3 regions of the Alteromonas sp. Mac1 genome follow, and region 1 is predicted to be linked to each of the others. Evidence: predicted binding sites of a transcription regulator. Region 1 holds the regulator's gene; each other region holds the start of a gene.
What was found. The regulator LexA, encoded in region 1, represses DNA repair genes until DNA is damaged. The targets are predictions, from matches to a motif close to TACTGTATNNNNATACAGTA.
Positions count from the first base shown of each region.

Region 1 (7,857 bases):
GCTCAGCATCACGGCAGTCGCGCCAGTTTGGCACATGGGTTTCTAAAAATTGGTTCAGCTGAATAGGCTCACCAAAATTCACATAGCCATGACCGTAGTTTTTAAGCTTGCGGATGGCCGAGAACACTTGCCAGTTAGATTCTTTTTGCTTCTTAGTCCCCTTTAACTCGTTCAGGTAGCTTTTCACTTCCATCACGTTTTCGTAACCAATATAGACTGGTACTAGGCTAACGGGTCTATTCACACCTTTCAGCATGGCTTGAATGGTCATGGCAAGCATGCCTGTTTTCGGTGGGATAAGTCGACCAGTGCGACTACGGCCACCTTCAGGGTAATACTTTACCGAATAGCCTTTGTTGAAAAGTAGCTCTAAGTACTCGCGGAATACCGCGGTATACAACTTGTTCCCGGCAAAGCTACGGCGTAAGAAGAAGGCTCCGCCGCGACGAAAAATTTTACCAACCGGCCAGAAATTTAAGTTAATACCCGCGGCAATATGGGGAGTTACCATGCCTTCATGATAAATCACGTAAGTGAGCAACAGGTAATCCATGTGACTGCGATGACAAGGCACGTAAACAATCTCATGGCCGTTAGCGGCTAATTCGCGAATACGTTCAGAGTGGCCAACACTAATACCATTGTAAATTTTGTTCCAAATACGGGTAAGCAGTCGATCGCCAAAACGAATTAACCCTTCGCGATAATCAGCTGCTATTTCGGTAACGTACGATTGTGCTCTGTCTTTTGACGCTTCATGGGTAATTTTTTTACTGCGAGACTCTTCTGCCATAGCACGGCGCACGGCATCAGAACCGAGTACACTGTTGTTCAACTCTTGGCGCTCTAACAATGTAGGGCCAGTCATGCTCTGGCGCTTACGCTGGAAGTGAGTGCTTGCTACACGCACCAGTTTGTGCGCAATGCTTTTATCACTACCATGTTGGTTTGACATGGCACGAGCCGAAACGGCTTTTGAGTAATTGATAAAATTATCGCGGCCTAAAAACATCACGATAAAGAGTTTTCTCAGCCAACTTGGCGCGGCATTATCGGCAATAAGGTCAGCTAATCCAGGCGTACCTCGCCCAGGCGCTCGGCCCCAAGTTACAAATACCGGAACCACTTGAAGATCTAATTGATGATGGTCTCTGTGCAAATGAAACAAGTCAGTAAATACATCTTCAATACCGGTATCGTCAGCTTGTGAACGAAAAATCGGTTGGGTTTTACGCAGAAACAGCGTAGATGGGTATTCTCTGCCCGCTAACGTAAGCGTATCAGTCGGGCTCGGTAGACCTAGTGCTTCTGTTGACATTCTAAGTGCTAATTGATCGGTTACCGAGTTTGCTGGAAGCAAGTAAACGATGGGCTTCGACTTATCAATGCCAAGCTCAGTCTCTACGTTTACGGGAATGCTGTGGGCTTTAACCAGCAACTTAACAGGATAATGAAATAGCGACAAAAGGGCTTTTCGCATCCACGACATGAATTCTGTAATCCTATGAAATTAAAACGGGAGAAGTGTACCACATCTCGTGCAATGTCATGCAGAGGCCGTGGGGCTGTTTGAAAGAGTCATTAGTATAAATTGTCGCCATAGCATATTGATTGAGCGTGTTTTTACCTACATATCAATTAGTGGCATTGCCTTTGTAATGCATAGCCACGTCACAGCGTTCATAAGAACAACCAAATTTTTGCATGATTTCTTCACAATGAACAAAGCCATTTTTCTTATAAAGATGAATAGCGGCCTCACACTTCTTATTCGTTAAAAGAAATAATGTATTAAAAGCAATGGCAGGGGCGTTATTCAATACATATTGCAACAAGCCTTCGCCTACTTTTAATCCTCTTGCTTCACTGACCACACCCATCTTAGTAAGTTCGAATACCCCTTCCCCTTTTTTCATTAATGCGCATGTGCCTACAATGCCAAAATCGGGATGTTCAGCAAACCAAATGTATCCACCCTTATCGATAATATTACGCTGAGGGTTGCCAATAACGGCCTCATCAACGCTCTCTAAACGAAACATCTTGGTGATCCACTCTCTATTTATGCGGTCAAAGTGGGGGGCTAGCTCGGGGGTATAGTCGAGGTAATGCAACATGACGGAATTAAATACACTGATTAAAGATAGATAAAAGAAAGGTTACTTTATGCCTTAATGCCAAACTTGTCACCTCGGCGTAAACCCAATTAAAGGTAAGGCGCCTATTCACTATTTCCTGTCTAAACAGGCTGTCTAGTTAAACTGACGCTTTCATTTATAACAAAAGTTTAATTTTTATTAATACACCTTTTAATTATTAACAATTATGACTAGAATCCGCTCTAAATAAGAATATCTATCATTTTCAATACTGTTTGAATTATCACTCGAGGAGACTTGCTTGAAACTTGGTAAAGCAACTATTTCTACTGCTGTTCTATTGGCACTTTATGGCACATCTGTTTTGGCTCAAGACACTGTAGCTGAATCAGATGAAAGCGTTGAACGTATTACAGTACGCGGCGCATTCTTTGGTCAACAAGTCGCCACAGCGGTAAAAACCCCAACACTATTGGTTAACGTGCCACAATCTGTATCGGTAGTAAGTGCACAGCAAATTTCAGAACAAGCACTGTTTAGTATTGCCGATGTTATGCAATACACGCCAGGTGTGAGCATTGGGCTGGGTGAAGATCATCGCGATCAGGTGACTATTCGTGGACAGAACACTACTGCCGATTTCTTTGTTGATGGGCTTCGCGACGACGTTCAGTACTTCCGCCCATTATATAATTTAGAACGCGTTGAAATATTACGTGGTGCGAACGCACTTTTATTTGGACGCGGTGGCGGCGGTGGCGTGGTTAACCGTGTGACTAAAGTAGCCAGTACTGCGGAAGACTTCACCACATTGTCAGCAGGTATTGATACCTTTGGCGCTGGCTCTATTAGCGTAGATACCAATAAAGCCATAGATGCCAACAATGCGTTTCGTTTTAATGGTGTGTTCGACAGCATTGATAACCACCGTGATTTTAAAGATGGTGAACGTTACGCATTAAACCCTACCTATACATGGATGGCTAACGACGACACTACGGTGGTGGCATCTTACGAATACGTAAACGATGACCGTTTAGTCGATAGGGGGATTCCTTCATTAGATGGTGCGCCGCTGGAAGGCTATGACGATACCTACTTTGGTGATCCAGACTTCAACAATACTACCCTTGAAGCACATATTGCCCGCATTCGTGTTGATCATTCACTATCGCAAAATTGGAACTTGAACGGTACGGTTCAGTTTGCTGACTATGACAAAGCTTATCAAAACTTGTACCCCGTTAATTTTGATGCTGATGCAGGCACAGTCACGTTAGACGGATATCGTGATACTACAACCCGTGAGAACACGTTGGTTCAATTGAACCTTATTGGGCAGTTTGCCACGGGTGATATTAACCATACCTTGTTGACGGGAATGGAATACGGTAGCCAAGATACAGAAAATGCTCGCCGTGATGCGTTTTTTGCAGACAGTCAAGACGATCAAGTATCCTTCGTGTTTAGTGACCCACTAGTAATTCCTTCAATGACGCTGACCGACCCAGTAAGAGATCGTGCATCTGATGTCACCTTTACCTCAGCGTTTGTTCAAGATGAAATTAAACTTAACGATAATTGGATCGTGGTAGCGGGTCTTCGCTACGACAACTTCGATATCGATGTCGTAGATAGTATTGAAGTGGCTGACGGTGCAGATGATGGCAACAACGGTTTTCTATCAAGTTCTGATTCACAAGTGTCTCCGCGTGCAGGCTTAATTTACAAGCCAGCGGAATCAGTATCGATTTACGCAAGTTACAGCAAATCGTTTTTACCTCGTTCAGGTGATCAATTCCTTTCACTGTCGCTGACAAGCCAAGCGCTAGAAGCTGAAGAGTTTGAAAATAAAGAAATTGGCGTGAAGTGGAATTTATCTGACTCGCTTAGCGTGACAGCAGCGGCATTTGAAGTTGAACGTGAAAACGGCACAGCGCAAGATCCTAACAACCCGGAAGCGTCTATTTTAACCGGTACCGAAACCAAAGGTTTTGAAGTGCAGGTGGTGGGTAAACTTTCAGAACGTTGGGTAATCAATGCTGGTTACAGCAACCTTGATGGCGAAGAAATGGGTCGAATTGTAGATGGCACATTGGCGAACCGCGACTTAGCGCAGCTACCAGAACATATGCTGACGTTATGGAATCAGTATGAAGTAAATGATGAATGGCGTGTTGCATTAGGCGTGATTTATCAATCTGAGCAGTATGCTTCATTAAATAATACGGTTGAGCTACCTGACTTTGTTCGCGTAGACGCTGCACTTTATTACGACTATAGCGAAGACGTTAAAATTCAGCTAAACGTTGAAAACCTATTCGACGAAGATTATTTTCCGTCAGCACATAACGACAACAATATTGCCACCGGCGAGCCGCTTAATGCGCGTTTGAGTTTGCAATATAAGTTTTAGTCACGCTAAATAGTAGTGATATACAAAGCGGCCTTCATGGCCGCTTTTTGCGTTGTGGTTAGGTCAGTATAAAAAACATGCTTTGCAAAGCTTTGTGCTTGTCATTTCCTTTTAGGTGTATATACTTACAGGAACTGTATAGACAGACAGGTCTTTTATGCGCCCACTCACAGCAAGACAAACAGAAGTTCTCGAGCTGATAAAAACAACCATGCTCGAAACTGGCATGCCGCCTACCCGTGCAGAAATTGCCCGTCATTTAGGTTTTCGCTCTGCGAATGCCGCTGAAGAACATTTAAAAGCGTTGGCCCGAAAAGGTGTCATCGAGATTCTTCCAGGTACTTCCCGTGGTATTAAATTGAATATCCCACTTGAAGATGAAGCTCCTGAAGAAGAAGGGCTACCTCTTATTGGCCGAGTGGCTGCGGGCGAACCTATTCTAGCGCAAGAGCATATAGAATCTCATTATAAGGTCGACCCTGCCCTATTTCAGCCTCACGCCGACTTCTTGCTTCGTGTAAGCGGTATGAGTATGAAAGACATAGGTATACTTGATGGTGACTTGTTAGCCGTGCACCGCACTACGGATGTCCATAATGGGCAGGTGGTAGTGGCACGTGTCGATGAAGACGTTACCGTTAAACGCCTTGAAAAGCGTGGCCGTGAAGTGCTACTTCATGCTGAAAATGATGAATTTTCTCCTATTAAGGTCGACTTAGCTTCAGAGCCTTTTTCTATTGAAGGTATTGCCGTTGGTGTTATTCGAAATGCCGATTGGATGTAACTTTTTAGCTATTTAGTAAAGAAAGCGGCTTATAGGCCGCTTTTTTGTATGTTTACCATACCTTGCTTGCACAATAATCTTGTTTAAGCCTCAGAAATACCTTAGAGGCCAGTTGATCCGGTTCCCACATTTTATCTTCTATTTATGTCATCTTTTATAGTACTAACTACCGCTATGTCTGTTATCTATTCTGTTTGAAAAGCATTCAATATTACGTAACTACCTTTTGATTATAAGAAACTTATTACACTTTATATTCGTCGATTTCGTTCAAAATGAGCGTTTCAAACGGCCACATTAATTATCCTTATAACGCCCATACGCTGTGGCGTGATTCATTCCTCTTACTTACAACTTTTGATTAAAAATTAAACGCTGGAATTGTTTTTTCTTAGAAAAGACTAGACTTGTGCGTTTTATTGAGCAATTCTTATACTGTATTTAACAAAATAATAACAATAGCTGCAACTTTGCTTTACAACTAAAGCTGGGCAATTAAGTTAAAAGTTGGATTTCGGGTATCAGTTGCCAGAAGCGCAGCGCATTTATTGCGGTAATGCTTCTGTTATAACGGAGGTGTTGAGTGAAACGAGTAACGACACAAGCGGCGACACAAGCGACAAAGTGGCTTTACGGGCTGCCACTTTTGCTTACCTCACCACTGCTGTTTGCGGATGTAGCAACAGGTGAAGGCTCATCCATGAATTTACGTCGAGGCGCAACCGACATAAGTGGTCAAGTGTACGACCTTCATATGTTGATGTTCTTTATCTGTATCGCCATTGCCGTTGTGGTTTTTGGGGTTATGTTTACCTCAATGTACTTACACCGTAAATCCAGAGGAGCGAAGCCTGCTCACTTCCATGAAAATGTAAAAGTTGAAATTGCGTGGACAGTAGTACCTTTCATCATTCTTATTCTTATGGCTATTCCCGCCGCTAAAACCCTTATTGCGATGGAAGATACCAGTGAGCCCGATCTTACTGTTGTCGTTACAGGTTCTCAGTGGAAGTGGCATTACCGATACATGGACAGAGATGTTGAGTTCTATTCGTTAATGGCGACTCAGCGAGAACAAATTGAAAACAAATTCGAGAAAGGCACGAATTATTTGCTTGAGGTCGACCGTCCACTGGTGATCCCCACAGGGCAAAAAGTGCGCTTTCTTATTACTTCAGATGACGTTATTCACTCTTGGTGGGTTCCAGATTTTGCGGTGAAAAAAGATGCTAATCCAGGGTTTATTAATGAATCTTGGGCAAAGGTGAACGAGCCTGGTATTTATCGCGGGCAGTGCGCCGAGCTTTGCGGAAAAGATCATGGCTTTATGCCGGTAGTGGTTATCGCAAAAGAACCTGCCGAATTTGATGCGTGGATGAACGAGCAAGAAGAAGCCGCTCGCCAAGCGAAAGAAGAAGAGCAACGTTTACTGTCGATGAATATGTCGATGGATGAACTAATGAAGGAAGGTAAGCGAGTTTATAACGCCACCTGTGCAGCTTGCCATATGCCTAATGGGGAAGGGTTGCCCGGTGTATTTCCTGCGCTTAAGGGCAGTGAAATGGTACTTGAAGACCAAACTGCACATATCGATATTGTGTTGAACGGTAAAACCGGCACGGCGATGCAGGCGTTCGGAAAAATGTTAAGCCTAAAAGACATTGCGGCTGTGGTGACCTACGAACGAAATGCGTGGGGCAATAATACGGGCGATATGGTGCAGGCCAAAGATGTTAATGCTGTCGTAAATGGAAACTAGGAGTGCGTAATGAGTAAAGCAACTGATGTCATTGCGCCGGATACCGCGGCGCATCACGAAGATCATGACCATCATAGCCATATTCCAAAAGGAATAACTCGATGGTTGTTTACCACTAACCATAAAGATATAGGCACCTTGTATTTATGGTTCGCCTTTATCATGTTTTTAATTGGCGGCGCCATGGCAATGGTGATCCGTGCTGAGCTTTTTCAGCCTGGATTACAAATTGTTGAGCCAAATTTCTTTAATCAAATGACGACTGTACATGGTCTTATCATGGTGTTTGGTGCAGTAATGCCAGCCTTCACAGGGCTAGCAAATTGGCTGATTCCAATGATGATAGGGGCACCAGATATGGCCCTGCCGCGAATGAATAACTGGAGTTTCTGGATATTACCCGGAGCCTTCCTGATCCTACTTAGTTCGCTCTTTTTAGAGGGCGGCGGCCCAGCATTTGGGTGGACCTTCTATGCACCGCTTTCCACCACTTACAGTGGCGACTCTACGGCTTTGTTTGTGTTCTCGGTACATATCATGGGTATTTCATCCATCATGGGGGCGATTAACGTAATAGTGACCATTTTCAACATGCGTGCCCCTGGCATGACATGGATGAAAATGCCTTTATTCGTCTGGACTTGGCTTATTACTGCTTTCTTACTTATTGCAGTAATGCCGGTGTTGGCGGGGGCGGTCACCATGGTGCTGACGGATAAGTTTTTTGGCACCAGCTTTTTTGATGCAGCAGGTGGCGGCGACCCCGTTATGTTCCAGCATATATTCTGGTTCTTTGGGC
Region 1 is NZ_CP013932.1:4,609,134-4,616,990, reverse strand. It holds gene plsB (glycerol-3-phosphate 1-O-acyltransferase PlsB) at 1-1,489, opposite strand, end outside; gene AV939_RS19590 (GNAT family N-acetyltransferase) at 1,635-2,042, opposite strand; gene AV939_RS19585 (TonB-dependent receptor) at 2,401-4,515, shown strand; gene lexA (transcriptional repressor LexA) at 4,673-5,299, shown strand; gene coxB (cytochrome c oxidase subunit II) at 5,883-7,058, shown strand; gene ctaD (cytochrome c oxidase subunit I) at 7,068-7,857, shown strand, end outside.

Region 2 (7,857 bases), 570 kb from region 1:
TTCTTCGCAAAAGAAACCGAAAACGAAATGGTATTTGTTGGCGGTGGTGCGGGTATGGCGCCAATGCGTTCGCATATCTTCGACCAACTTCGTCGCTTAAATACCGATCGTAAGATGAGTTTCTGGTACGGTGCTCGTTCACTTCGCGAAATGTTCTATACAGAAGACTTCGATGAGTTAGCTGCAGAAAACGATAACTTCAAGTGGCATGTTGCCCTTTCAGATCCTCAGCCTGAGGACAACTGGGAAGGTTACACTGGGTTCATTCACCAAGTTCTTCTTGAGAACTACCTGAAAGACCACCCTGCGCCTGAAGATTGTGAGTTCTACATGTGTGGACCACCTATGATGAACGCAGCCGTTATCAACATGTTGAAAGACCTAGGTGTTGAAGACGAAAACATTATGCTTGATGACTTCGGTGGTTAATCCGAAATCTACAAGTGAGTAAAGGGGGCGTGAGCCCCCTTTTTGTTTAGTTAAAGGACCCAAAACGTGATTCGATTCTTTGCCAGAATAGCATTAGCGGTTATTGCTATGAGCATCCTTTTTATTGCCAGTTGCAGTGAAAAGCCACTTTCGGTTGAGCATTTGCAAGGCCAAACTATGGGCACGACTTATAATATTAAGTACGTTCTTGGTGAAGGTGAAACTGCAGTAGAAGGTTTGCAGGAAGAAATTGACGCTAAGTTAGTTAACATCAATAAGATGATGTCGACCTACGACACAACGTCTGAGTTGTCTCGTTTTAACCAATATCGATATTCAGATAACTTTGCGGTGTCTCAAGAGACGCTTACCGTGGTGAATGAAGCCCTTCGTTTGGCCCGTTTGAGTGATGGTGTGCTAGATGTTACGGTCGGGCCCTTGGTGAATTTGTGGGGGTTTGGACCTAACAAACGCCCAGAGAAAGTGCCAACCCAAGCCGATATTGATGCCGTACGGGATTATGTAGGTTATGAGAAATTATCTACTACGCCAACCGGTCTTATGAAAGCAAACCCCATGTTGTATGTTGATTTATCAACTATTGCGAAAGGTTATGGCGTGGATGAAGTGGCAGCTATTTTAGATGCCCATGACCTGCAGCATTACCTTGTAGAGATTGGCGGTGAAATGCGGGTTAAAGGCGAACGTGGTGATGGCAGTGAATGGCTAATTGCAATTGAAAAGCCGGTAACGACAGAACGCGCCGTACAAAAAGTGGTGTCTATAGGCACTAATGCCATAGCGACATCGGGTGATTATCGTAACTATTACGAAGAAGATGGGAAACGCTACTCTCATTTGATTGACCCAAATACTGGCTCGCCGATAACTCATGATTTGGTGTCGGTTACGGTGGTAAACCCATCTTCAATGATTGCTGATGGCTTAGCCACTGCCTTCAACGTAATGGGATGGCAACGTGCTATCGACCTTGCAGAGCAGGAACAACTTGCTGTATTTCTCATTCGTCGCACAGCCGATGGATTTGAAGAGTATGCCACGCCAGAATTTGATAAACTGGTAAAAGTAAATAATTAAGGAGTAGGCTATGTCTACGTTTATTCTAGCATTCGGTTTCTTCCTCACTATGGTACTTGCCATGGCGGTAGGCTACTTAGTGCAGCGCAAAACCATTTCAGGTAGCTGCGGTGGACTAGGCGCATTGGGTATCGCTAAAGCATGTGATTGCCCAGAGCCTTGTGACAGAAAGAAATCTCGCATGGAAAAAGAAGAAGCGAGAGAAAAGAAATTGAATGAATGGAAACAGAATCAGATCCTTTAATCTGATCTTATCGCTCTTTTGCTTAGACAAAAACAATACGCAAAAGAGTTACAATGTATAAATATAGATGCGCGGTAAGTTAAAAGCTTACCGCGCTTTTTTGTATGCTTCATTTATTACTTGTGGAGTAAGTAGTTGCTCACTATTCATCTCGTTCACTGGTAAGGCGAATTAATATGCTCTAGAATACTGTCTTTCTATACAGTTTTTTTATAGAGCGGTTCAATTCGTTTGGCAGTTTAGGGGGCAATACGGCATGCGAAAAATCATCCATGTAGATATGGACTGCTTTTATGCTGCGGTTGAAATGCGTGACAACCCTGCGTTACGTAATATCCCTATTGCCATTGGTGGAAGCTCACAGCACCGTGGCGTTATCTCTACCTGTAATTATCCTGCCCGTAAATATGGGGTGCGTTCCGCCATGGCCACCGCATACGCGTTTAAGCTTTGCCCGAATCTCACCTTAGTAAAAGGGCGCATGGATGCTTATGTAAAAGAGTCTCAACGAATTCGCGAAATCTTCGCCGACTATACCGATTTAATCGAGCCACTTTCGTTAGATGAAGCTTACCTTGATGTCACCAATAGCCAATACTGCGGAGGGAGCGCCACCCTAATTGCCGAAGAAATTAGAAGCCGTATTGAAGCAGAATTGGGGCTAACCGCGTCGGCGGGCGTTGCCCCCTGTAAGTTTGTAGCAAAAGTGGCCAGCGATGAAAACAAGCCTAATGGGATTTGTGTTATTACACCGGACAAATTAGACAGTTTTGTTAGCGCTATGCCCCTTAAAAAGATTCCAGGGGTAGGCAAAGTGACAATGCAAAAGTTACAGAGATTAGGGTTAGCGACGTGCAGCGACGTGCGTGTTTACCCTTTCGAGCGTATTCAAAAGGAATTAGGTAAGTTTGGCGCGGTACTGTGGGAACGAGCTCACGGTATTGATGACAGAGAACTATCGGTTTCAAGAGAACGCAAGTCTATAGGCGTAGAACGCACCCTAAGCAACGATATTCACTCATTAAAAGACTGTCGAGACTTTATGCCTCACTTACTACAAAAGCTTCAGGAGCGTATGGATGCCCATGAAAAGCGCACAGGAAAGCCTGTTCGTATTCGCACTCAAGGGGTGAAACTGAAATTTCAAGATTTCCAACTTACTACCGTTGAGCATCGATGCCCTTCGTTAAATGCTCATTACTTTGATACCCTATTGCAAGAAGCTTACGAGCGCGCCAAAGGCCGCGGTATACGATTAGTTGGGCTGCACATTGGCCTTGGTGAGGCACAAACCATACATCAACTTCCTTTGCCCCTAGAGGGTGAATAAAATAGTGAGTAAAAAGGTGAGTAATTGAAACGGCGTCAACCTTATCAGACGTCTTATAAACTTAGCCCTAATTAACAGTATTTAAATGAAAAATAATGAAAAGCAGGAGCCATCATGAGTGCCACAGAAACTAAAACTCCCGAACTTAGAACCCCAGGTCGCTACCGCCACTATAAAGGCAGTGATTACGATGTTTACGAAGTGGCGACACATTCAGAAGATGAGTCTTCCTTAGTGGTGTATCGCCCATGTTATGGTGAAAAAGCCTTGTGGGTTCGCCCATTAAGTATGTTTTTAGAAGAGGTGGTAGTAGAAGGCAAGCCTGTTCCGCGGTTTGCTTATATTGGTGACATCCCAACTGATGAAAAAATGATCTGAACCGGAAGCTAGGTCATAGTGTATGTAGACCTAATAAATAATAAGCACTTCCTAAGGAAACCCCAATGGCGCAATCACGTACCCGAAGTATGCTACTAGCTGCAAGTTTAGTATCGACAACTTTCATTCCAGCTGCTTTTTCGCAAGACCGTTTTGAAAAGGTTGAAATAGAAGCAACAGCACTTAAAGGTTCCGTGCATATGTTAACGGGGATGGGCGGCAATATCGGCGTTTCTGCAGGTGATGATGGCATTCTTATTATTGATGATCAGTTTGCTCCGCTTGCAGAAAAAATAGCTGCCGCGCTAGGCGAGCTTGGTAGCGACAAGCCAAAGTATGTGATTAACACCCATTATCATGGCGACCATACAGGGTCGAATGCGTTTTTTCACAGTCACAAAGGCGCGACTATTTTAGCCCATGACAACGTGCGTGTTCGATTGGCCAACGATGAAAAAGTCTCTCCTGATGCGCTACCGGCTATTACCTATGAAAACGGTATCAAGCTACATTTTAACGGTGAAACCATTCACATTATGCATCTTGAATCAGGGCATACCGACGGCGACAGCATCGTATGGTTTGAACAGCCGGATGTCATGCACACTGGCGACTTGTTCTTCAACGGATTATTCCCGTACATCGACTTAAAGTCCGGCGGTAGCGTTAAAGGCTACATTGAATCAGTTAAGCAAGTGATGGCGAAAATAGATGACGATACGGTTCTGATTCCAGGCCATGGTGCACTTAGTAACAAAGCCGAGTACACCAGCTTTCTTGCAATGATTGAAGAAACCTTTGCTTTTGTGAAAGCGCAGAAAGCACAGGGTAAAAGCCTTGAAGCGATTACAGAAGCAGGACTAGACAGTCAGTGGGATAAGTGGGCGTGGAGCTTCATATCGGAAGAGAAGTGGATTGCTACCCTTTACGAAGAGGCCTAATCAAGCCGGTTTAGGAGCAGGCTCAACATTGCTCCTACTCCGACTCGTAACTATATAGCTGCGTCAGTTTTATTCACCACAGACTCCGGATTTAATACCCCATCAGTATGTGTACTATTGTTAGGACTAGACGCGGTTTCGATTGCGCTTTTCTTTTCCGCTTCGTTTATCGTATTGGACGCCGCTTTAGCAGCTTTGTTGGTGGGCGAGTGAGCAACCATTTTAGGTTTGCGTGGTGTTTTATATAGCGGCCAAACGAGTTGCTCTACCCAGTTAGCGTAAAACATTCCTTCAATACCATATTGAGCTGGGTATTTTCGCGTGATTTTGGCAGTTCCAAATAACACGTCCCAGAAAAACAATAGATTTCCGTAATTACCTTTATAGTTGGTAATGCCATCGTCAGCCTTTAGACCGTGGTGTGCGCTATGGGTAGAGGGTGTCGATATTGTCCTTTCCACAATCCACGCTAGCTTGTTAAGCATTGGCGTTTGGTATAAAAATCTGTCCCATTTCCATTCGGCATGCGCACCGGTAATGACACTTAGCTTTACCACAAGATAGAACGCATAAGTCCAGCCTAACCCTAAATAGATAAGCGCGCCTGAAAACCACAGCGACGGCATCAACAGGTAATAGAACACGTTATTACGATAGATAATGCGCACGCTCATGTACTTGCCGTTGTGGTGTGCACGATGCAAGTTGTACAGGAAACGGGTGGAGTGAGACAGGCGGTGCCACCAATATTGCATCATGTCATCGAATATCAGCAGCAATGCAATATGCAGAAAAATAGATGAGTCGCCTAATGCTTCTTGATCTAGTGCTCCTTGGTATTGGGGCACAACAAGTAACATTAACGCACCGGCACTAAAAAGCACGAAAGGCTGGGTAATTACAAAAAGCACTAAGGTGCCAATGAGTTCGACTTTTCCATCATCGCTCACTTCTGCGCATTTCTTAAAAAGCTTACCTTGCTTTGCTTCCAGTAACGCAAATATCAAAAAAATACCGATAATCGCAATTTGATAGTTCATAGTTCTCTCCACGTATTGCAGTAAAATTAACACCCCATTAACATAGTAAATATATAGAACTATAGATTTGGTGAAAAAGTGTCTTATATAAAAGCGCTCAATCAAATTATCATGCCTGAATCATTACTTGAGCTGTGCACGCAATTTGGTACGCCAACTGAGTACGACAAGGGCGCTATGATCCACAATCGAGGGGATTTAAAACCTGGGCTTTCTATCGTGGAGGCTGGGCAGGTGAAGGTGGGCAATTATGGCGTGGACGGTAATTATCAACTTACCACAGTGCTAGAACGGGGCGACACTTTTGGTGAATTCACTTTATATGCATCGTTAGCCAGAACCCATCATGCGCAAGCAATGTCCGACTGCACCGTGCTGCAAATTAATGAAAGTCGCTTTCGGCAACTCGAAGCTGCGCACCCTGAAGTTGGCGTATTTTTAACGCGCAATCTTGCCATAAAGCTTCACGCTACCTTAGAGCGGCTAGATGACATTTTACGCTTACCGACTCATGTACAATTGGCAAAATTGATTTACCAAACCAGCGTTGCGCAAGCAAGCTCAGTTGAAACTAAATCCGTTCAAGCTAGCTTAAGTCAAACTAGCACTGCAGTAGCGCTTAGGCAAAGCGACTATGCTGAGCGTTTAGGGGTAACTGTGTTAACCGCCCACAAAGCGCTAAATAAGTTGGTATCCCTTTCACTAATTCGAAAGCAATATGGGAAAGTGGAGATTGTTGATATGCAAGCAATGTCGAAGTGGCTAAATGACAATGTATCTTTGTTACCTGTCTGAGGCGTGATCACTCATTGAAACCTCCGCTTTATCCAACCATTTCAATTGCGCGAGGGGATAGCCTAAAAAAAACTTTTCTCTGGATAAAATAATTCTATTTTCAATGCGCTTAATACCAAGCTCCTCTCTGTCACTTAGCAATGTACAGGCGTCATTGAGTTTAGCGATATTCGCAAAACAACTGAACGACACATAATCCACTTTCCCCGTTATCTGCATGCAATCCATGAACTCAGGTATTTCTTGAATAGCGGCAATGAAGCGCCGTTTGAAAGGGGCGCTATTGTCATGCAAGGTAAATTCAACATACGCAAAAACATGTTCGCACATAGCTTCAATATTCACGTCTGCATGAAAGGTACGAAAGTAGCCGGCCTCTTTAAGTGCCTTAACCCGCTGGAAGCAGGCACTAGGTGAAAGGTTAACGCGTCCCGCTAACTCCACGTTGGTGAGGTCTGCTTGCAAATGTAATATGGCCAATATCTTTTGATTGTAGCTGTCTAAATGAATAATCTTTTTCATAAGGTGGCTTCTTTTGTCTTAAACGCACGGTTTGCTACATATACGACGTATCTTACGTACCAAAAGCCTTTATTGGCGCCGCTAATCACAGATTACCCGCAGCAAAGATATCCGGCTCATGTGAAATAAAATTTTCGTGAGTGGGAAAAAGTTCTTTGTGAACGTGAAGTTCGCTAGTCAAATTATCAAAATTAACTAACAAACAAAATATTATTTTGCGATAAGTTTGCACAATAGTTCCAGTAATTAAAACAGGACATGCGATATAGGAATTGTGAAATACAGTATGTGAGACAAAGCAACCATAGTGATTTTTGTCTCACCAACCCAGAGTGTTTTTGATGCGTCAATTTAAGCTTGGCACCTTATGTGCGCCAATCTGACATCAACCGAATAAATTAATACGATAAATACTGAAATGGTTGAGCTATATTGCCCAGCGCTTTATCGAAAGCCGCAACCTAACAGGGATAACAAAAAGATGACGTCTGAAAGTACAGCAGATACTAACGACTATGCCCTAGAGCCTGTGCCTGAAAGTGCACAAACAAGCGGTGTGGCGGTAGGTATGATTAACGGGGCATTAGCTTTTGCGGTACCTGGACTAATTACGGGTATAGAAATAGGCGAAGCGCTGGGCTTTTGGGAAAGTCTTGCTGCTTTTCTGGTAGGGGGCTTAATTTTAGCTTTCTTTGGCACGGTGACTGCGCTGGTAGGGCGTGCCAACCGGCTAACATCGTATGTCACCATACGGCATGTGTTTGGCGTGTGGGGCGCAAAGCTGGTGTCATTTTGTTTTGTGCTGTCGTTACTCGGCTGGTACGGCGTTAACTTAGACTTGTTCGCGCTGGCCACCAACGGTTTGTTAGTTGATTACTTGAGCATTACCTTTAACTCCAGTGCTATTGAGTGGGGCGTTAGTGCGGTGATTGTAATCACTACCTTGTACGGCTTTCAGCGCATGGAAAAATTATCCACTTGGCTGGTGCCCATAATGGGAGTGGTCACATTATTCCTATTAATAAAAAGCGCCATGGCAATGGAGTCTTCAGGCGGCTTGGCGGCGGTCGAGCCTACAAT
Region 2 is NZ_CP013932.1:4,034,442-4,042,298, reverse strand. It holds gene nqrF (NADH:ubiquinone reductase (Na(+)-transporting) subunit F) at 1-429, shown strand, start outside; gene AV939_RS17125 (FAD:protein FMN transferase) at 496-1,527, shown strand; gene nqrM ((Na+)-NQR maturation NqrM) at 1,538-1,771, shown strand; gene dinB (DNA polymerase IV) at 2,028-3,101, shown strand; gene AV939_RS17110 (DUF1653 domain-containing protein) at 3,216-3,479, shown strand; gene AV939_RS17105 (MBL fold metallo-hydrolase) at 3,569-4,420, shown strand; gene AV939_RS17100 (sterol desaturase family protein) at 4,471-5,460, opposite strand; gene AV939_RS17095 (Crp/Fnr family transcriptional regulator) at 5,539-6,255, shown strand; gene AV939_RS17090 (Lrp/AsnC family transcriptional regulator) at 6,244-6,777, opposite strand; gene AV939_RS17085 (cytosine permease) at 7,259-7,857, shown strand, end outside.
Region 2: the regulator LexA is predicted to act here: its motif matches at 1,959-1,978, upstream of dinB (DNA polymerase IV).

Region 3 (7,857 bases), 1.1 Mb from region 1:
TAGCGGTTCCCATTTCATTGGTAGGTACCTTTGCGTTTATGCAATTGATGGGCTTCTCGTTAAATGCGCTATCGTTGTTTGGCTTGGTACTGGCTATCGGTATTGTGGTTGATGATGCCATCGTGGTGGTGGAAAACGTTGAGCGGAATATTGCCGACGGCAAAGCGCCATTCGATGCTACCGTGCAAGCAATGAAAGAGGTAACAGGGCCTATTATTGCCACTACCTTGGTATTGGCTGCGGTATTTATCCCTACTGCCTTTATGAGCGGCTTAACCGGTCAGTTCTATAAGCAGTTTGCGTTAACCATTACTATTTCTACCTTCATCTCGGCAATTAACTCGTTAACCTTAAGCCCTGCATTATCGGCCTTGTTATTGAAGCCTCATGGGCAATCGAAAGATTGGCTAAGCCGAGGTATGGATAAAGTGTTTGGGCGCTTTGTATTTACGCCATTTAATAAAATGTTCGATCGCGGTGCGAAAAAATACACTGGCGCTGTAGGTGGGCTTATTCGCAAAAGCGGTGTGGTAGTCGTGCTTTACGCTGGTTTGCTAGGGTTAACCTACTTCCAGTTTGCTAACACGCCAACTGGTTATGTACCGCCTCAAGATAAGCAGTATCTTATTGCATTTGCACAGCTTCCTAATGCGTCGTCGTTAGATAGAACTGAGGAAGTCGTGCGTGAAATGTCGCGTATTGCGATGGAACACCCTGGTGTTTCTGATGCAGTGGCATTTCCAGGTTTGAACATAAACGGCTTCACCAACAGCCCAAGTTCGGGTGTGTTGTTTACGCCGCTTAAACCGTTCAATGAGCGTCAAAGCCCTGAGCTTTCAGCCGGTGCAATTGCTATGCAATTGAACCAGCAATTTGGCTCTATTAAAGGTGCTTATGTGGCTATCTTCCCGCCACCACCGGTAATGGGCCTTGGCACCATTGGTGGTTTCAGGCTACAAGTGCAAGACAGAGGAAACTTAGGTTTTGCTGAACTTGAAAAAGTAACCCAAGAAGTGATTGGCAAAGCGTGGGCACACCCTGCGCTAACCGGTAACTTCACCAGTTTTACGGTTAACGTACCTCAGTTAAATGTGGATGTAGATCGCGAGAAAGCCGTTAGCCAAGGTGTAAACATAGGTACCTTGTTTGACACCATGCAGGCGTATTTGGGCTCGGTGTATGTGAACGACTTTAACCTTTTCGGCAAAACCTATCAGGTAAATGTTCAGGCCGATGCTCAGTATCGTCAAGATGTTGAAAACATCACCCAATTTAAAGTGCGAAACGATAAAGGCGATATGATCCCGCTAGGTTCATTTCTTAATATTGAGCACAGCGCAGGGCCAGACCGAGTGATGCATTACAACGGCTATGTCACCGCTGAAGTTAACGGCTCTCCGGCGCCGGGTTACAGTTCAGATCAAGCTAAAGCAGCGATAGAGCAAATTCTTGATGAAACCCTGCCGTTAGGCATGACCTACGAATGGACCGAGCTAACTTATCAGCAAATATTGGCAGGCAACGCCTCGGCCTTTATCTTCCCGCTGGTGGTGCTTTTGGTGTTCTTAGTATTGGCAGCGCAGTATGAAAGTTTACGCTTACCGCTGGCCATTATATTGATTGTCCCCATGACCTTGCTAAGCGCACTAATTGGTGTGGTGATATATGGTGGTGACAACAACATATTTACCCAAATTGGCTTAATTGTGCTGGTGGGGCTGGCGACTAAAAACGCCATTCTTATTGTGGAATTTGCCAAAGAGCTACAAGACAACGGCATGGATGCACTATCAGCCATTAAAGAGGCCAGTAAGTTGCGTCTTCGCCCAATCCTAATGACGTCTATAGCCTTCATTATGGGTGTGTTGCCTATGGTACTTTCTACAGGCGCAGGTGCAGAGATGCGTCAAGCCATGGGCGTAGCAGTGTTCTCAGGCATGATTGGGGTAACTGTGTTCGGCTTAATTCTTACTCCTGTATTTTACTATTTGTTGAAACGTAACGGTTAACTCTCCCGTTTACCCAAGCGTTGCCTCCTCCTCGTACTTTGGAGGCACTTTAGGCCACTTGTTTAAGTGGCCTTTTTTTATGCCAGTCCTTAGGGAGAAGGGGGCAGTGGCTCAAACCTATTGCGCTCTGCTTTTTGGTAGCAGAGTGTTGATAGCAAAATGCATTTGTACTGTATATTTATACATGATATAACGTTTTATATACTGAAAACGATATTGCCGATACACACGTCTTTTTTCATCATTTATTACTGAACCCACTGACGCTGTGTATTTGCTAAGAGAAAGTACAAATCTGCGATGCATGACAAACTGATACAAAAACTCGAAATTCTTTCAGATGCAGCCAAGTATGACGCTTCATGTGCAAGCGGTTCTGCAGGTAAACGAAAGGCTGGCAAAACCGATAAAACGGGCATAGGCTCTCTTACCGGTGGTACGGGTATATGTCACAGTTTTACCCCTGATGGGCGCTGTGTCTCTTTGTTAAAGATACTAATGACGAACTACTGTATTTACGACTGTCACTATTGCATTAATAGAGTATCGAGTAGTGTTCAACGTGCCCGTTTCACTGTGAAAGAAACCGTAGACCTAACACTGAATTTTTACAAGCGTAACTATATCGAAGGTCTGTTTCTTAGTTCAGGCATTGTGGGTTCTCCAGACCTTACAATGGAAAGTATGGTGCGTATTGCAAAATCTTTACGTCTGGATCACGGGTTCAAGGGGTATATTCATCTTAAGACAATTCCCAATGCCTCACCTGAATTGCAGGCCGAAGCTGGCTTATACGCCGACAGACTAAGCATTAATGTAGAAATGCCAACCCAACCTTCTTTAAATAAGTACGCGCCCGAAAAAGACCTCGGCGCTATTCATAACGCGATGAATACACTGAAAGAGAAAATAGCTGAGCATAAGGTAGATAAAACCCATACAGGTAAACGTCCTCCTCGCTTTGCCCCTGGCGGGCAGTCTACTCAAATGATAATAGGGGCCGATGGTTCTAATGATAAAGTTATCTTGGGCACGAGCGTAAAACTTTATAGCCAACAAAAGCTACGTCGCGTTTATTACTCTGCATTCTCGCCAATACCCGATGCATCAGAAGTTTTACCGCTAAAACCAGCGCCTTTAATTCGCGAGCATCGTCTTTATCAGGCTGATTGGCTTTTGCGTTTTTATGGATTCAAGCTTGATGAAATATTGCACGATGACATGCTTGATATGGATCATGATCCTAAACTTGCGTGGGCATTGCGCAATCGTCATGTGTTTCCAATCGATTTAAATAAAGCCGACAAACTGATGTTGTTACGGGTACCAGGCCTTGGTGCACGCACTGTACAAAAAATTCTGACTATTCGCCGTTATGCAAAGCTTAGTTGGATGGATCTTACTAAAATGCGCCTGCCTCTACAAAAGCTGAAGCCTTTTATTAGCGTGAGCGACTACTCGCCTAATATTCATTTACTCGATAGCAATAATTTTGAGTTACAGTTCAAACAGCCGAAGCAGTTCGAGCTATTTAGCGCCTAATTGAAATGGCATAAAGATGAAAACCATTACAATCATTTCAGTGCCTGGGTACGATGAGTGGCGCATAGCAGCAAGAGAATGTTTGGCGCAAGCTATCCCCCCCGAAAATATTATTTGGCAAACTTCAGAGTCTATACAAGACGACCTGTTTGGCGGTGGGGAACAAGTTATAGCAGCCAGTAAGCCAAAAGCGAAACACAGCATTCCCAAGTCAGTCTTAACGCTTATCAAATATGCGTTGTGTCACCAAGATGCTAGCCGCTTCGCATTGTGTTATCGGGTGTTATGGCGTGTTATTTTCGAAAACAAAAACCTTATTCAGTTAAAAACTGATGAAGATATCATGCAACTTGTTACGTTAGCCAAAGCGGTAAAACGCGATGCATATAAAATAAGTGCTTTTTTGAGGTTTCGAGAAGTTAATCATGACGGACAAGAGCACTTTATCGCTTGGTATGAGCCGGAACATTTTAGCTTAGAGATTAAGCTCGACTTCTTCCAAACTCGTTTTAAAAATATGCGGTGGTCAATATTAACGCCTTATCGGGCTGCCCATTGGGATACTGAAAAGCTAGTTTTAGAAGATAATCCCGATCCGAGTGTGTTTCCTAATGACGACCGTATCGAAAAATATTGGCTCACTTATTACGCTAATATTTTTAATCCCGCCCGCATCAAAAAGAGCGCAATGTTAAGCTCAATGCCCAAAAAGTACTGGAAGAATATGCCCGAAACAGCTTTGATTGACGATATGATTCGAAATTCGGATGCGAGAGCGCGCAAAATGATAGTTGATGGGAATAAACGCTAATCCATTTCTCCAGCCTCTTTGCGGCCACAATTGGTCATTATGTATCGTTAAGTATCAACAATCTCGGCTTTTTTCATCCCTAAATTCGACTCCAACTGAACGTAAGCTAGCACTATCAACAATAAAAACTGGAACGAGAGTTATGAAGATAGGTGCAGCAGTGGTAGTGGCAATAGGCATGGTGAGTGCGCTTGGCATATTGGGTCAACAGGTGTCTTCGGCGCTAAACGACATGCAAACTTGGGACAGGGTAGTTACCGTTAAAGGGTTGTCTGAAAGGGAGTACGTGGCAGATCGAGTGATTTGGCCTATTCAATTTGTTGATGCAGGCAATGATTTACCCGCGCTTTACAACCAGATAGAAACAAACAGCATGAAAGTGTCTAACTTCTTACAGAGCAAAGGGATTGCCAAAGAGGGTATTACCATTGGTAAGCCAGACATTACCGATAAACTAGCTCAGCAATATGGCGGTACAGAAAAAGCGCCATTTCGTTACACCGCAGTGCAAACCATTACCGTATTTTCAAACGAGGTCGAAAAGGTACGTGTAGTCATGAGCCAGATAAGTAGCTTATTAAAGTCTGGTGTTGTGCTAACGAATCAACACTATCAAGCACAGCCCGACTATGTATTTACGCGTTTAAATGAAGTAAAACCGGCAATGATCGAGGAAGCCACTGTTAATGCCAGAGAGGTTGCTGAAAAGTTCGCGCAGGACTCGAAAAGTACGTTAGGGAAAATAAAACGGGCTAATCAAGGGCGGTTTTCAATCGCTAGCAGAGACCATCATCACCCCCATATTAAGCAGGTTCGGGTAGTTTCGACTATTGACTATACACTAGTAGATTAATACTGATGTATTATTACAGAGTTGCTATTTTGGTGAGTTTGCCCAAAATATACTGGAGTAATGTAAAGCTATCTTAAATTACGTGGCCAGATTAGGTTGCCAATAACAATGCGTTAGTGGCATTAAGAGGGTGTTTTTAATTTAACGAAACGCGTGTTAGCAAGCGCATACAGGTAAACATGACAGACCAAACACCGCCAGCACAGCAATTGGAGTTCTTTGAAATTCCAAGTCCCTGTATTGGTGTTTGTGAGTCTGGAGTGCGAGGGTATTGCAAAGGATGTTACCGCAGCCGAGAAGAGCGGCTGTATTGGCTTAAGATTGATGATGGAACTCGCCGAAAGATAATTGGGGCATGTCAGCGAAGAAAGCAAGCGGCGCTAAGTAGAGCCCGTCGCCAAAATGAAAAACCAATAGAAGTACGAGAGCCTAGTCAAATAAATATGTTTGATGTGCCTTTCGAGACAATTGATAAAGCATAAGCAGTGAGACTGACCTCGCGATAGCTGTTAATGCAGATGATAAAAGTGGAACCTTTGCATGTCCTTAGATAAATATGTGTCGTTTGCAACAAAGTCATTTACCTTGCCAGATATATGTATTCGTATCCGCTCGGTATTAGATAACCCTCGTTCAAGTGCAAGCGACCTTGGCGATTTAATCAGTTTAGATTCGTCATTAACAGCCAAAGTGCTGCGATTGGCAAACAGTTCACTGTTCCGGTTTCCATCACAAGTAGAGTCTGTTTCAAAAGCCATCAATGTCATTGGTGGTGAAGCTTTGTATAATTTGGTGGTTGCAGAAACCGCCAATACCGCTTTTAAATACTTTGATACCCAGCTTATTAACCTTGATAAACATTGGTTCAACTCTGTTTATTGTGGAATGGTGGCGAAACATTTGGCTAAGGCCAGCAATATGCGTGGTAGTGAGCGTTTCTTCGTTATGGGGATATTGCAAAACCTCAGTGAGTTGGTCATTGCTAAACGTTCGCCAGAGCTTTATAAAAGCTATATTGAGCAAGATAGCGATATGCTTCTCGGGGCAAGACAAATTCAACATTTTGGTTTTACCTTTTCAAACTGTAGCGGTACCATATTAGAAAATTGGAAGCTTCCTCTTGTGCTCTATTATCCGGTTATGCACGCTAATGATATGTCTAGACAGGCAACAGATAGCGATATTGCGCTACTGGCATTAGCATCAAGGGTTACTACCATGCAGCAAAATAAAAAAACTGACGGTGACATTGAACTTTTTTTAGAAGACATAGCCAATAATAGTGGTGTGAATATAGATGACGTGGCAAATGCCATAGAGTTCGCCGACAGAGAAACAGCAAAAATTTCCATGCTTATCCATTGATTTACCAGTAATGAGGTAAAACAGTGATAAGCAGCCTTGAGCTTTATCTAGCCAAGGCAGCTTGATGGTTGTTGAATGTAAGTTCAGAAGCCGCTTTACAAGTGTTCAATCGTACAACTAAGCGGTAAAAAACACATAGCTAACGTAATACCCATGGAAGGGCATAATAGGGTGTTAAATGGCTATGCCATAACAACACCAAACCAATAAAAATTTATTAAAAATTATGCTTAATCTAACAAAACATTTCTGTGCAGTATGCTGTCTTCTTGGCATAAGTACTGCCGTCTTCGCAGCAGATCGCGACTTAATTCAAACGCTTTATCACGCTGATTTTACGCCAGACACCGACGACGAAGTGCCTAGATTTTCGTTAAATGGTGAGTTAGGTATACTCTCAAACACGGGTAATACATCAGCAGCGAGTATTAAAGCGGGTATCAACGCCGACCATGAAACTGAAAATTGGAGCAGTCTGTACTTTGCAGAAATGCTTTATCAAGAAAGTAACACCGATGGCACTGGTCGCGATGTGTCGGCCAAACGCTTCTATGGCAGTGCTCAGTTCGATTACAAATTAAACCAGCCTGGTCGACGCTTGTTCATGTACGGCGATTATGAAGATGATGCCTTCAGCGGCTATGATCATCGTGCTTCACTGGCTGCCGGTTGGTCACAACGAGTTTGGCGAGATGAAGTCAGCGAGTTCCGTTACAGTGTTGGGCCGGGTTATGCTTTTGTTGAGCTAGAAGAACCCCTCGAAGAAGATATTAACAACGGGGTAATTGTACGTGCATCAGCTGAATACAAATATCATTGGGCCTCAGGTGCTAACCTTCGACAATTTGTAAGCACGGAAGCGGGCGACGAAAATACTAAATCTCGTTCCGAGACATCTTTGTCGGCCAATGTTTTCGGCTCTTTAGCCATGAAGCTATCGTTTATTTTGAATCACGAAACCGATACTACCGAAGATGTAGATGGGTTAAGTACCGAGACCTCGGTTGCCTTGGTTTATCAATTCTTCTAACAATTACGCTTAAAGCTTATCAATAAGTGTAAATTTTACGTCTTATAGTCTAATTTTTGTTCGACCCTCATTGACTCGCACTATTAGGTAGGTACTATTGGCGCAGATTTTTCAGGCTATGCTGGCTAGCGCTTACGCTAGGTTTTCACAGCATGGCAAAGGATAAAACACTACTAGGATTGCTAATGAAAAAACAGCTTCTCGCATCACTTTTGGCCTTGTCTTTCTCTTCTGTTACTTTTGCTCA
Region 3 is NZ_CP013932.1:3,533,860-3,541,716, reverse strand. It holds gene AV939_RS15165 (efflux RND transporter permease subunit) at 1-2,009, shown strand, start outside; gene AV939_RS15160 (putative DNA modification/repair radical SAM protein) at 2,310-3,551, shown strand; gene AV939_RS15155 (TIGR03915 family putative DNA repair protein) at 3,568-4,362, shown strand; gene AV939_RS15150 (SIMPL domain-containing protein) at 4,505-5,215, shown strand; gene AV939_RS15145 (DUF1289 domain-containing protein) at 5,395-5,697, shown strand; gene AV939_RS15140 (HDOD domain-containing protein) at 5,756-6,580, shown strand; gene AV939_RS15135 (DUF481 domain-containing protein) at 6,807-7,610, shown strand; gene AV939_RS15130 (DUF481 domain-containing protein) at 7,796-7,857, shown strand, end outside.
Region 3: the regulator LexA is predicted to act here: its motif matches at 2,178-2,197, upstream of AV939_RS15160 (putative DNA modification/repair radical SAM protein).